DNA from 4 places in the Peribacillus sp. P4_B1 genome. Region 4 is predicted to be linked to each of the others. Evidence: riboswitches for the same ligand, from Rfam matches in the RefSeq annotation. Region 4 holds a riboswitch; each other region holds the start of a gene.
What was found. A riboswitch is a leader RNA that binds a small molecule or an ion and turns the genes downstream of it on or off. The one in region 4 is predicted to bind S-adenosylmethionine.

Region 1: it holds a riboswitch for S-adenosylmethionine, as region 4 does, so the genes downstream of both, AC1DVK_RS12900 (5-methyltetrahydropteroyltriglutamate--homocysteine S-methyltransferase) here and AC1DVK_RS24410 (ABC transporter permease) in region 4, are expected to answer to the same signal.
Region 2: it holds a riboswitch for S-adenosylmethionine, as region 4 does, so the genes downstream of both, AC1DVK_RS12105 (methionine ABC transporter ATP-binding protein) here and AC1DVK_RS24410 (ABC transporter permease) in region 4, are expected to answer to the same signal.
Region 3: it holds a riboswitch for S-adenosylmethionine, as region 4 does, so the genes downstream of both, AC1DVK_RS14425 (bifunctional homocysteine S-methyltransferase/methylenetetrahydrofolate reductase) here and AC1DVK_RS24410 (ABC transporter permease) in region 4, are expected to answer to the same signal.

The regions. Positions count from the first base shown of each region.
Region 1 is NZ_JBFUHM010000019.1:13,247-16,797, reverse strand. Features, by position in the region: gene AC1DVK_RS12910 (MFS transporter) at 1-468, opposite strand, end outside; gene AC1DVK_RS12905 (ArsR/SmtB family transcription factor) at 624-926, opposite strand; gene AC1DVK_RS12900 (5-methyltetrahydropteroyltriglutamate--homocysteine S-methyltransferase) at 1,138-2,241, opposite strand; SAM riboswitch class I at 2,489-2,590, opposite strand; gene AC1DVK_RS12895 (hypothetical protein) at 2,766-3,194, shown strand; gene AC1DVK_RS12890 (glycerol-3-phosphate responsive antiterminator) at 3,349-3,551, shown strand, end outside.
Region 2 is NZ_JBFUHM010000017.1:54,805-58,355, reverse strand. Features, by position in the region: gene AC1DVK_RS12110 (O-acetylhomoserine aminocarboxypropyltransferase/cysteine synthase family protein) at 1-535, shown strand, start outside; SAM riboswitch class I at 654-765, shown strand; gene AC1DVK_RS12105 (methionine ABC transporter ATP-binding protein) at 930-1,964, shown strand; gene AC1DVK_RS12100 (methionine ABC transporter permease) at 1,957-2,625, shown strand; gene AC1DVK_RS12095 (MetQ/NlpA family ABC transporter substrate-binding protein) at 2,641-3,477, shown strand.
Region 3 is NZ_JBFUHM010000022.1:51,765-55,315, forward strand. Features, by position in the region: gene AC1DVK_RS14420 (MOSC domain-containing protein) at 39-689, shown strand; SAM riboswitch class I at 801-899, shown strand; gene AC1DVK_RS14425 (bifunctional homocysteine S-methyltransferase/methylenetetrahydrofolate reductase) at 1,004-2,851, shown strand; gene metH (methionine synthase) at 2,844-3,551, shown strand, end outside.
Region 4 is NZ_JBFUHM010000072.1:6,055-9,605, reverse strand. Features, by position in the region: gene AC1DVK_RS24420 (BlaR1 family beta-lactam sensor/signal transducer) at 1-1,235, shown strand, start outside; gene blaI (penicillinase repressor BlaI) at 1,216-1,596, shown strand; SAM riboswitch class I at 1,977-2,087, shown strand; partial or broken gene AC1DVK_RS24410 (ABC transporter permease) at 2,180-2,309, shown strand; gene AC1DVK_RS24405 (MetQ/NlpA family ABC transporter substrate-binding protein) at 2,387-3,226, shown strand.

The DNA of each region.
Region 1 (3,551 bases), on a different contig from region 4:
GAATGCATCTGCCATGATTCTTCCGAGAGGTACGCCAATGATAAGGGAAGCTGTAAACCCCATGACAACTGTCGCAATAGAACTTGCTTGTTTATCTGGCGGAGCAAGCTTAGCGGCAATATTCAGAGCGGTGACTACAACCAATCCTGCACCAAGTGCCATGATTATGCGTGCAAATAGAAAAGGTCCAAAGCCTGGTAATAGAAAGGCAAGCAGATTGGCCACTACGAATAGTCCAAGGGAATACAACATTAATCTTCGTCTGTCTAAACTTGCTGTCAAAGCCATGAGAATGGGTGTACCGATTGCGTAGACAAGGGAGAAAATTGTAATGAGCTGTCCTGCGGCAGCAATGGTCACTCCAAGAGAATCCGCAATCTTATCCAAAATTCCGGATATGATGAATTCGGATGTTCCTACTAAAAAACTGATGATCGCTAACATGTAAATTTTCCATGTATTAAGCAAAATAGATTCACTCCTCATTAATGATTATTAATTTATATGAAGACATATCGTAATATGTTAATATGTATGAATAAAAAAATAAACATATCGCGAAATATCGAAATGTTAGAGAGAAAAATGAACCCAACCCTCTAAGGTACGGATCAGGCTCATTTTCATACTTCTTCTTTCAAGAAATCAGTAATTTTTGAGATCGCCTCTTCATCTCGTTTGTAATACGTAAACTTTCCTATCCGCTCCGTTTTAATCAATCCTGCTCTAAGAAGGATCGAGAGGTATTGAGAGGCCGTGGACTGGGTCATGTTTAATTTTTCCGTAATCTGACTTACGCAAACGCCGGTTTCCTTCATGTCTATTCCCTCATGAGGGGTGAAGTGGAGTTCAGGCGCCTTGAGCCATTGTAAGATTTGCAACCTGGATTCATTGGATAATGCTTTAAATATCTCGATTGTTTTCATACATTTCATTATATCGAGAATTATCGATATGTCAAATGGTTTTATCATTCATCGTTAGTTTCATAAATAGCAAAACTTGATACCGTTATCTAAAGAGTCATTAAAGGAATGGAAATGTATTATTGCAAGAACCTAATCGGCTCCCATATCAGTGCGGGCCGATTAGGTTGTTCAAATCCTGTAAATCAGAATTAAAGTCTCCGCTAAAAAATCATTTCCATACTTCTTTTGCTACATCAACGACGAATTTCAGCTTTTCCCATTGCTGTTCTTCGGTCAGCTTGTTACCGTGATGGGTGGAGGCGAAGCCGCATTGCGGACTTAAGCATAATTGTTCGAGAGGAACGAAGTGCGAGGCTTCTTCAATGCGTGCCTTAACAGCTTCCTTGTCTTCGATTTCTCCATTTTTTGAAGTGACGACACCCAGTACGACCCGTGCACCGCCGTTTGGAATGTATTCCAATGGCTTGAAATCTCCTGAGCGTTGATCATCATATTCCAAGAAAAATCCATCCACTGATTCTTTTGCCAATAAAGTTGGGGCGATACGGGCATAGCTTCCTTCAAACGCCCAAGTCGACTGGTAGTTCCCACGACATAGGTGTGTAGTGACGACAAGGTCTTCTGGTTTGCCTTCCAATGCGCCATTAATTACGCGAAGTGCAAGATCGATTAACTGTTCCCTCGTATATTTTCCATCTTTGAACTGGAAATCTGGAGCTGAAAGTCTGGCAATATATACATCATCCAATTGAAGATAACGTACACCTGCTTCATAAAAATCCTTCAAAGCATGCTGATACGCTTTGATGATATCATTAGCATAGTCTTCAATATCAGGGTAGATGTCTTCATTATGAATGCCTGCAGCAAATAATTGATTCGGACTGGGAATGGTTTGCTTGGCAACGGCGCGTCCGTTCACGATTTTGTTCAATTCAATGAAATCGCGAATGAAGGGATGTTCAGGATTGAATGAAACCTTCCCGGTATTGCGAACGTTATATCTCTCTGTTTCCACACCATCGAATGTGAGACCTTTTTCAGTCACATATCCCTCGATGCCATTTAAATGTTCGAGGAAGTCAAAGTGCCACCATGTTCGTCTGAACTCACCATCCGTCACGGCCTCCAATCCAACTTCAATTTGTTTTTCGACAATCCGATTGATTTCTTCGGTTTCAACTTCACGAAGCCGCTCTGCTGAAATGGTACCTTCCTTAAATTGCTTTCTGGCAATATGTAAACGTTCTGGTCTTAATAAACTTCCGACGTGATCGGCCCTGAATGGTGCCTTCGTTAATGTGATTGACATGTTGCATTCCTTCTTTCCTTTTAAAAATAGGCTGTTTTCACGTACTTTGTTGCTATTTACCAGGTAGTGAGTTGTGGTTGATTTCCCCTCCAGATGCTCGCCTGTCCCGCTGCTCCCGCAGGAGTCTCGCACTTCCGCTCCAATCAACCTTTCGTTTTAAAAACAACAATCTTTACGAAAAGAGCCTAAAAATAAAACACCTCTTCTTAAAAATAAGAAGAGGTGTTGGCAGCAAAGCTATATACTCTTCTTATCTTCAAGTTTCTACACTTCTGGAATTAGCACAGTACATGATCAGTCTGTTGCTGAGGCATCAAAGGGCCAGTCCCTCCACCTCTCTGGATAAGAGTTGTCTATTAAATTAATTAAGACTATACAGGTAGTTTTTATAAAGGTCAAGTAATGAAGGTGGAAGATTTCGAATATACCGATTATTAATATGGGTTGAAATGTTAACTACATCAGGGAACCCGGCATATGCTATAACCGACGTTTCATATGAGCGGCAGGAGGGGAATGCAAGGATGAGTACATTCAGTCCATTCAAAAATGGCTTACCGATAACGGTAACTGAAGCCATGATAGAGAAAATCTTAAGAATGAAATCATATGGTCAGGATATTAAAGTCGAGATTACGCCAAAGCATATAGTGCTTTCCGGAACGACGGAAGTGAAAAAAATGATGTTAAAGAAAAACGTAGCTTTCCGGATTACATTAAAACCGGTTCACGTGGAAAAAAGAACGATTTCATTTGAATTAGTGGAAATGGAACCAATTGACAGGAACTTCATTAACCGAAGGATATTTAACAAACCGCCATTTTTTGAATTCGAAAATAGAACGGTCAAAATGAATGTTAATGCTTGGAACATCGTGAGAAAAATCCCCGTTGGCACAATTAAATCGTATGAACTCGTCGAAGGTGCATTGAAAATGAAACTTTCAATATGATGGATCGTTTTTAGCCACAATATTTAAAGGGGATGCCAGGTATGTTAGTGTAAGGGTAGGTTGAAATGCCATACCTCACAATGTGTTTGATAAATCAAGCTCTATAAAATATACTAAATTACTTATAGTTTTCCAGGAGATAAGGAGGGAAATAATGGACCAGAAGATTTTGCCTGCTTCGGCAAGCATGAAGGATTTCGAAAGATTTTTAGAAAGTTCCTATGAAATAGGTGTGTTTCTTGATTTGCATATATCACAATTGAAAAACGTAAGTATGATGGCAAAGCAGCATAATAAGAAAATGATTTATCATGTCGATTTGATCCATGGCATAAGAAGTGATGAGTACGCGACAGA
Region 2 (3,551 bases), on a different contig from region 4:
AACGAAAGCCCGAGTGCAGCTGCTTCGTGATTTAGGTCCTGCGCTAAGTGCCCAAAGTGCATTCCAGTTTACGCTTGGACTTGAAACGCTGCATGTAAGAATGAAAGAGCATCTTTCGAACACCAAGACTGTTATTCAATATTTGGAAAATCACCCTGCCGTGACATGGGTTTCACATCCCGGTAAAGAGGATCATCCAGATAAAGCCCTTGCGGACAAATACTTGCCTAAGGGAGCAGGATCTGTTGTGACTTTTGGAATACAGGGTGACCGCGAAGCCGGGGCAAAACTTATCAATTCGGTGGAATTATGGTCCCATGTAGCTAATGTAGGGGATGCTAAGAGTTTAATCATCCACCCTGCCAGTACGACCCACCAACAATTGAATGATGCAGGTCTGGCGAAAGCGGGAGTGCGTGCTGATCAGGTCCGTTTATCCATCGGGATTGAAAATGCAGAGGATTTAATAGAAGATTTAGAGCAGGCAATTGAAAAAGCGACGAATATCGTCTCCCTGACGTCTAAAACAGTTTAAGCAAAAAGTCCAGTTCATTCTTTTACTAGAAATAATATACATTGCACTCCTTTTTTATCTATGATAAAATTTCCCCATACTAAAGAACTTAATGTTGTACAAATATTCTATATATTAGCTCTTATCAAGAGAGGTGGAGGGATGTGCCCGATGAAACCCGGCAACCGACAAGGAGATTCCTTGGAAAGGTGCCAATTCACACAAAGTTTAATTACTTTGGAAGATGAGAGGAAGGCCAGCTTCTTCACCTGCCTTTCTGCTCATGCAGAAAGGTTTTTTCTATTTCATTTGGGAAAACCTTCATGAAAGGAAAAAATGGTATTAAAAACTGACTAATAATGTAGAGAAATCAACTAAGTTCATAGGTTTTATTGGATAAAAGAGGTGAGCATTAATGATTACATTGACGAAAGTAAGTAAGCTTTTCCGAACAGGAAAAGGAAACGGTGAGACTATTAAGGCAGTAAATAATGTGAATGTTGAAATAAATAACGGCGAGATTTTCGGTATTATTGGTTACAGCGGAGCGGGGAAAAGTACTTTGATCAGAATGCTCAATGGATTGGAAACACCTACAGAGGGATCCGTTGTGGTGGCTGGGAAGGAAGTTTCAAAAATTAAAGGGGCTCAGCTCCGTAAGGCACGTCAGGAAATCAGCATGATTTTTCAACATTTCAATCTATTATGGTCCAGGACCGTTCAGGAAAATATATCCTTCCCATTGGAAATTGCAGGAGTTTCAAAACTTGAACGCACCAGGCGTGTGAACGAATTGATCAAGTTAGTCGGATTGGAAGGCAGAGAAAAGGCATATCCTTCGCAATTAAGCGGAGGGCAAAAGCAAAGGGTGGGAATAGCCAGGGCCCTTGCAAATGATCCTAAGGTCCTGCTTTGTGATGAAGCGACTTCTGCCTTAGATCCACAGACTACCGATTCCATACTCGAATTGCTTGTTGACATCAATCAGCGCCTGGGGTTGACGATTGTTCTGATAACACATGAAATGCATGTAATACGTAAAATCTGTCATCGCGTGGCCGTGATGGAAAACGGGCAAGTCGTTGAAGAGGGACCTGTCCTGGATGTATTCAAGAATCCTAAAGAACAAATGACGAAGCGTTTCGTGCAACAGGTAACGGAACCAGAAGAAACGAAAGAAACGATGGACCATTTGCTTGAACGCTTTCCTGCAGGTAAAGTGATTCAATTGACTTTTGTAGGTGATCATGCAGAAAGCCCGTTGATCACCAAGCTCGTACGTAACTTCGAGTTGGATGTCAATATCGTTCAAGGTAAAATATCCCAAACAAGAAGCGGTTCATATGGAACGTTGTTTATCCACCTTGATGGTAATGAGGATGAAATGCTCCGCGCAATAGAATTCATAAAAGCACAGCAGGTAGGCGTGGAGGTGATTACTCATGCTTGAAGAATTATTGCCGAATGTAGATTGGGAATCCATTTTAGAAGCAACGAAAGAAACGCTTTATATGACAAGCATCTCTGTAGTGGCTACCTTCTTTATAGGCATACTATTAGGGCTGATCCTGTTCTTGACAGGGAAAGGGAATATATGGGAAAATCGGGCGGTCAATGCGGTCATTGGTGCTTTCGTTAATATATTCCGTTCCATTCCATTTCTTATTTTGATCGTGCTGCTCATTCCTTTCACTAAAGCGCTTGTCGGTTCTATGATTGGTGAGAATGCAGCATTGCCAGCACTTATTATCGGGGCGGCGCCATTTTATGCGCGTATGGTTGAAATTGGTCTCCGTGAGATCGATAAAGGTGTAATTGAAGCGGCTAAATCCATGGGGGCAAAAACGAGTACGATCATTTGGAAGGTCCTTCTTCCAGAGTCGATGCCGGCCCTTATTTCCGGGATTACGGTAACTTCGATTGCATTGGTCGGCTATACCGCAATGGCCGGGGTCATCGGCGCAGGCGGGCTTGGTAATCTAGCCTATCTAGACGGCTATCAAAGAAGCCACAATGACGTTACGTTAGTAGCGACTATCGTTATTCTGATTATCGTCTTCATTATTCAAATTATTGGAGATGTGATTACATCTAAATTAGACAAAAGATAAAGGGAGATGAATAGGATGAAAAAGTTTTTAGGATTTGCATTAGTCCTTGTTTTATCGATTGCTCTGGCAGCTTGTGGAGCCGATAAGGACAAAAGTGGCAGCGATACAGAAAAGGAAACGAAGAAATTAGTTGTAGGGGCATCCAATGTTCCGCATGCTGAGATTCTTGAAAAAGCTAAACCTCTTCTTAAAGAAAAAGGAATAGATTTGAAAATTGAAAAATTCCAGGATTATGTTTTACCGAATAAGGCTTTAAATGATAAGGAATTGGATGCTAACTATTTTCAGCACCTACCTTTCCTTGAGGCGGCCAATAAAGAGAATGGATATCATTTAGTCAACGCGGGCGGAATTCACATCGAGCCTATCGGACTATATTCACAAAAATATAAAAGCATCGCTAAACTTCCGGAAGGGGCAACAATCATTATGAGCAGCTCGGTTGCTGACCACGGACGTGCGTTATCTCTGTTGGAAAAGAATGGCCTGATCAAGTTGAAAGAGGGCATCGATAAAACGACAGCAACAACAAAAGACATCGTTGAAAATAAGAAAAACCTTAAATTTGATGCTAATTATGAAGCAGCTTTACTTCCAAAGATTTATGAGAGTGGCGAAGGGGATGCAGTTCTGATCAACTCTAACTATGCAATCGACGCAGGCTTGAATCCATTGAAGGATTCGATTGCCATTGAAGATTCAAAATCACCATATGTGAACGTGATTGCGGTTAACAAAGGTGATGAAAATAAAGAAGAAATCAAAACGCTAGTAGAAGTATTGCATTCTAAAGAGATTCAAGATTTCATCCTTAAAGAATATGATGGTGCAGTTGTACCGGTTGATAAATGATTCAAGAAATGGCGGCCTGATAAATTCAGGTCGTTTTTCATGTTTAATCCCGAATCTGAAGGGTAAATAATTAT
Region 3 (3,551 bases), on a different contig from region 4:
ATGATATAAATTAAAATGAACGGAAGATGATGTTAAAAATGGAAAATGGAAAAATCAAATCGCTTCATGCCGGAAGGCCCAAACAGGAAAATTTTTCGAATATCGATATCTTTTCAGCCATGGATAAACAAGCACAGGATAATGTGACAGTAACTAGATCTGGCATAATTGGTGATGGGGTAGGTAATGTAAAGTTCCATGGGGGTCCTGATCGGGCTTTGTGCTTTTACCCCTTTGAGCATTATTCATTATGGAATGAAAAATTCTCTAAAAAGCTGGATATCCCTGCATTCGGTGAAAATTTAACCATAGCGGGGATGACGGAGGTATCAACATATATCGGCGATATTTATCAAATAGGCGAAGTGATTGTTCAAATTAACCAGGGGAGGATTCCTTGTTCGACCATTTCCCACTTCAATCAAGAACCTAAGTTTTTGGAACTCGTGCTAAAAACGAGTTTCACTGGTTATTTTGCAAAAGTACTTCAAGAAGGAACGATAAATAAACAAAACGAAATCGTGCTAATAGATCGTTTGCAAGAAAAAATTTCAGTTCATTATGCAGCAGAGGTGATCCTTCATAAACGAGATGGGCTGGAAGGCGCAAACGCTTTACTTAAACTGGATCCGTTAGCGGAAGCCTGGAAACAAAGGATATTAAAGAGAGTTCAAGCTGCAAAAGATTGAATGATTTTTGCAAAAGTGAAAAAAATGACGATCAGGTATTGAAATTGACAGATTATTAATGTAAATTAAATATAATCAAATTTTGAAATCTTGTGAAAATTATATAAATGGATCTTATCGAGAGAGGTGGAGGGACTGGCCCGAAGAAACCTCAGCAACCAGCTTAGGCAAAGGTGCTAAATCCAACAAGCAGAGCTTGATAGATGAGGAGAATGTTTCAAAAAACCTTCTTCTTTGAGAAGGTTTTTTTTTCTTTTCTCTCATACTCATAGAAAACGACAAAAACAGGATTGTTTTTGAGAGAGGATGTAATGATGAATTTTCGTAAAGAAGTGAAAGAAAGAATGCTGGTTGGGGAAGGGGCAATGGGGACCTTACTGTACTCTAATGGCATCGATCAATGTTATGAGGAATTAAACTGTACGAACCCAGATCAAATAGTGTCCATCCACCGTGCTTATTTGGAAGCTGGTGCAGATATCCTTCAATCGAATACCTACGGAGCCAACTTCAACAAATTGAAACGCCATGGACTAGAAGATGAAGTAAGCAGAATCAATCGCCAGGGAGTCATCCTTGCTAAAAAAGCGGCAAAAGGAAAGGCATATGTCTTCGGTACCATAGGGGCACAGCGGAGTATCAGGAAATCGGATTTAAGCATTGAAGAGATAAAGCGAGGTTTTCGAGAACAGCTATACAGTCTGCTGATGGAAAATCCTGATGGGATTCTCCTAGAAACATTCTATGACCTGGAAGAACTTGAAACCGTCCTGCAAATCGTTAAAAATGAAACTGGACTGCCGATCATCGCAAATGTTTCGATGCATGAACTGGGTAATCTTCAAAATGGAATCCATTTAAATGAAGCCTTTCAAAAACTTGAGCAATTGGGTGCCGATGTTGTTGGGGTGAATTGCCGTCTCGGTCCACATCATATGATTAGGGCCTTGGAAGAAGTAAGTTTGCCAAAGCAAGCGTCGATTGCCATTTATCCTAATGCCAGCCTTCCGGATTATGTGGATGGAAGGCTTGTCTATAAAGCTGTGCCGGAATATTTCGGTTCAAGTGCCCTCGAGCTGCGTGAGCAAGGTGCCACGATCATAGGAGGCTGCTGTGGAACGACGCCTTTGCATATTCAAGCTGTAAAGAATGCAATTGGAAGTTTGGTACCAGTAAAAGAGAAAATAACTAAAACCCGTGAAATAGAAATAATTAAAGTGATTGATAGAGAGTTGGAAATCCCACTTTACGAAAAGGCCAAAACTGAAAGGACGATACTAGTTGAACTTGATCCACCGAAAAAGTTGGGAATAGAGAGTTTCATGACTGGTGCTGAGGTTTTGAAAAAAGCAGGGGTCGATTCAATTACATTAGCGGATAATTCACTTGCTTCACCAAGGATATCGAATGATGCACTGGCTAATTTACTGAAGAACCAATTGAATGTAACGCCGATGGTGCATATAACATGCCGGGATCGGAATTTAATTGGCCTGCAGTCACATTTAATGGGTCTGCAGACAGTGGGGCTGAATGAGTTATTGATCATCACCGGAGATCCTTCTAAAATTGGGGACTTCCCAGGTGCCACTTCGGTTTATGATTTATCGTCGTTTGACCTGATAAGTATGGTCAAACAATTTAATGAAGGTCTTTCCTATTCCGGTCAAAGTTTGGGCCAACGGGCAAATTTTAAAATTGCCGCCGCTTTTAATCCCAATGTGAAATATCTGGATAAAGCTGTTCAGAGAATGGAAAAGAAGATTGCATGTGGTGCTCAATCCTTTTTGACACAGCCAATTTATTCGGTGGAGCAGATTGAAGAGGTATATGAAGCTACAAAACATTTAGAGACCCCGATTTTCATCGGTATCATGCCCTTGACAAGCACACGGAACGCCGAATTCATCCATAATGAAATCCCAGGCATCAAATTGCCTGATAATGTTAGAAGGGCTATGGCTTTAGCGGGGGATGACCCTGTAAAGTCAAGGATTGAAGGGGTGAATATCGCACGAGAGCTAGTGGACGCGGCAAGGGAAAAATTCAAGGGCATATATTTAATCACTCCGTTCCTTCGCTATGAAATGACGGCGGAACTTACGAAATATATTAGAAAAGTCGATAGTAAACAAACATCAGAGGTGGCAGTACATGAATAAAAAAGCGATTCAAGAACAGTTGGATACTAAGATTCTCCTTCTTGATGGAGCGATGGGGACCATGCTCCAAGCGGAGAATTTAACAGCAGAGGATTTTGGCGGGGAACAATTCGAGGGCTGCAATGAGTATTTATCACTGACACAACCAGAAATCATCCAATCCATCCATGAAAAATATTTAGCGGCAGGCGCTGATATCATTGAAACAAATACCTTCGGAGCGACAAGCATCGTGCTTGAAGAATACCAAATAAGCACAATCGCTTACAAGCTTAATAAAATTTCAGCCGAGCTTGCCGTTAAAGCATGTGAAAAGTATTCAAATGAAGATTGGCCAAGATATGTGGCTGGCTCGATGGGTCCCACTACAAAAACGCTTTCCGTAACAGGGGGAACGACTTTTGATATTTTAACCGATTCCTATGAAGAACAGGCACTTGGTCTCTTGGATGGTGGGGTGGACTTGCTATTGGTGGAAACCTGTCAGGATATGCTTAATGTCAAGGCTGCCTTTTCGGGAATCAAAGCAGCCTTCGCTAAAACAGGAAAAGATGTGCCTGTCATCATATCAGGTACGATCGAACCGATGGGCACGACACTCGCTGGCCAGTCCATAGAAGCTTTCTATTTATCGGTTGAACATATGAAGCCCGTGGCTGTCGGCCTGAATTGTGCAACAGGTCCGGAGTTCATGATAGAC
Region 4 (3,551 bases):
AAAACTGGCTTAGCTTGAAAAATTACGAGTATATCTTTCTTCATGAACTGAATCACTATAAAAACAAGGATTTGCTGACAAATTACTTGATATTATTCTATCAAATCATTTATTGGTTTAATCCCCTTGTTTGGCTTGCTTTTAGAGAAATGAGATTGGATCGGGAAATCGCATGTGATACATCTGTTTTACAGTTACTGGATGATAACTCTTTTAGTGAATATGGAAATACTATCATTAATTTTTTGGATCTTTCAAAACGGTCAAGTAATCTACAGTTAGTGACACAACTAAACGGTTCGAAGCTTCAAATCAAAAAACGAATTGAACAAATTTCTGCCTATAAGCATTCCGCAAAAAAATCAATAAGGAAAAGCGTCTTTATTTATGTGTTGGCCACTATCATTTTGACAATCCAATTACCTATCGTTTTCGCATTTGCGACGGAAAACGACCGATACTATTTTAAAAATGACGGAGCAGTTTATGAGGATTTACATCAATTCTTTAAAGGGTATGAAGGAAGCTTTGTTTTATATGATCAAAACGCACAGCAATATCGCATTTATAATGAAGAAAAAAGCACTTTGCGGATATCACCTGATTCCACATACAAAATCTATAGTGCCTTATTTGCTCTAGAATCAAATGTGATATCACCCGAAGAATCCAAACTTTCATGGGATGGGACTGAGCAGCCCTATGAAGCTTGGAATATGGATCAGGATGTCTCATCCGCTTTACAAAAATCTGTAAACTGGTATTTCCAGGAATTAGATCGCAGGACAGGATTTGAAACAATTCAATCCAATCTGCAAGCGATAAACTATGGGAATTCCGATGTATCTGGGGAATTGGGTGAATTCTGGAACGAATCCTCATTAAAAATTTCTCCAGTCGAGCAAGTCCAGCTGCTGCAAGCCTTTTATAACAATCAATTTGGATATAAGGAAAGGCATATCCAAGCCGTTAAGGAAGCACTGCTCATAGAAAAGAATGAGGAAGCTCGCCTATCAGGAAAAACAGGTACAGGAACAGTGAATGGAAAAAACATCAATGGTTGGTTTATCGGGTACGTAGAGACAAAGAACAATACTTATTTCTTTGCTACCAATATACAAAATGAAGATGATTCATCTGGAAGCAAGGCGGGAGAAATTACTTTATCAATTTTAAAAGATTTAGGAATCTATAAAGAAAATGGAGGGGAGAAAAATGGAGAAAAACATTCCTAGCATATCAGAGTCAGAATGGGAAATCATGAACGTGCTTTGGGATAAAGCCCCTCAAACAGCAAATGACATCATAGTTTCCTTACAGGAGAGTACCGATTGGAAGCCGAAAACCATACGTACCCTTCTCGATCGATTGGTTCAAAAAGATGTAGTAGGTGTCAATAAAGATCAAAGAGTTTACACCTTTTACCCGCTCTATACACAGGAGGAGTGCCAGCGTGCCGAGACCGAATCCTTTATCAAACGTATCTATGGAGGGGCCATGAAATCCATGCTGGTCCAATTCATTCACGAAGATGCCCTATCTGATGATGATATCAATGAACTGCGCTTTATTTTAAATAAGAAACCTAAAAAGTAATAATATTAAAAAAAGCGATTTGGGATTTTTCCAAATCGCTTTTTTCGGTCAAAATCGAAATAACGGCGGACATATTTCCCATGTAATGATCTGTGTGGTTTGATACGAAAAAAATCAGAACTTTCGTCTTAATAATAGTTATGCATGAATTTAATTCAATAGATGTTTTTTATCACGCTTCTTGATAGTGAAGGCTTCTGCAGGGCCTGGAACAAGCAATCGCAAAGGCTACAGGAATAAAACATTTAACGCAATCATCCGCAAATTCAAATTAATTGAACAATTTTTTGATTGACACTGCCATACGGTCATGATAAGATCACTCTCATACTATATTTACTGAATTTAAAATATTTCGTTTAATTGAATATAATGTTTGACTCTTATCAAGAGAGGTGGAGGGACTGTGCCCTGTGAAGCCCGGCAACCGTCAGTTATTTAACTGATATGGTGCCAATTCCTGCAAAGCAATGTGCTTTGGAAGATGAGAGAAAGGATTGTTTAACCAACCTTTCTACTCATGTGTAGAAAGGTTTTTTTGAGGAGAAAAAACTTTCCTTTCCCCTACAGACTAACATACTAAGAGCTGCTGCCAGCATTAATTTCAGGTATTACAGTTACAGCAATCCTTCTAGTTGGTTGCTGGGGTTGGTGCAGGTGGTTTAGGTAATTTGTTATATCTTGAAGGGTTTCAGCTCAATAATAATGATGTTTAGTCATTGTTTTTTATTCAATTTATAGGTGATATATGTACAACAAAAATAGATAAACGATAAGGGAGAAATGAATTATGAAAAAGTGGATATCAACTTTAGCAGTTTCCTCAGCATTAGTATTAAGTTTAGCAGCTTGCGGTACGACTAACAGCGGATCAGATTCTTCAGACAAAGAAAAGAAAATCCTTGTGGGTGCATCAAACATTCCACATGCTGAAATTTTAGAAGAGGCAAAGCCATTATTAAAGGAAAAGGGAATTGATTTAGAAATTAAAACATTCCAAGATTATATTATTCCGAACACAGCGTTAGCTGATAAAGAGATTGATGCAAATTATTTCCAACACGTTCCATATCTTAAATCAGTGTTAAAAGAGAATCCAGACTATGACTTTGTAAATGCGGGTGCTATTCATATTGAGCCAATCGGCATTTACTCTAAAAAGTATGATAGCTTAAAAGATCTTCCAAAAAACGGTACAGTCATTATGCGTAATGCTGTAGCTGAACAAGGACGTATTCTATCTATTTTTGAAAAAGAAGGCGTTATTAAGCTAAAAGAAGGCATCAATAAAACAGAAGCTACGATTAATGATATTGTAGAAAATCCTAAAAACTTAACTTTTAATGCAGATATAGAAGGTGGCCTATTACCTCAAATTTATAATAACAACGAAGGTGATGCGGTTGTTATTAATGCGAACTATGCGTTAGATGCAGGGCTAGATCCGCTTAAAGACCCAATCGCTGTTGAATCGGGTGAAGATAATCCATATGCAAACATTATCACTGTACGTAAGGGCGATGAAAATAAAGAGACAGTAAAAGCGTTAGTAGAAGTACTTCGCTCTAAAGAAATACAAGACTTCATTACTAAAAAATATAAAGGTGCAGTCATACCAGTATCTAAATAAAACACCCTTTCATGAACTATACCCCGAATAATGGACACTTCGAAAAAGGTCCATTACTCGGGGTTCTTCTATGTCTATATACTAGAAAAGCAAAAAATCAGTTTACAAAAAGCAGCTTAATAGACGCTACAAAAAAACTTAAAGCGTAAATTTCTTAAACATAAATACTTAACTAAACTCAAAGTCTTAAGGAGGAAGCCCTACTATGAATTTTAAAATGCAAAACAAACAAAATCTACTAATTGAGAGAATTACGGATCAACATCTAGTTATTCTGTGTGGATATTGCCGTCGTCACGGTCAATCCTCTCCATGTCAAAAGAAA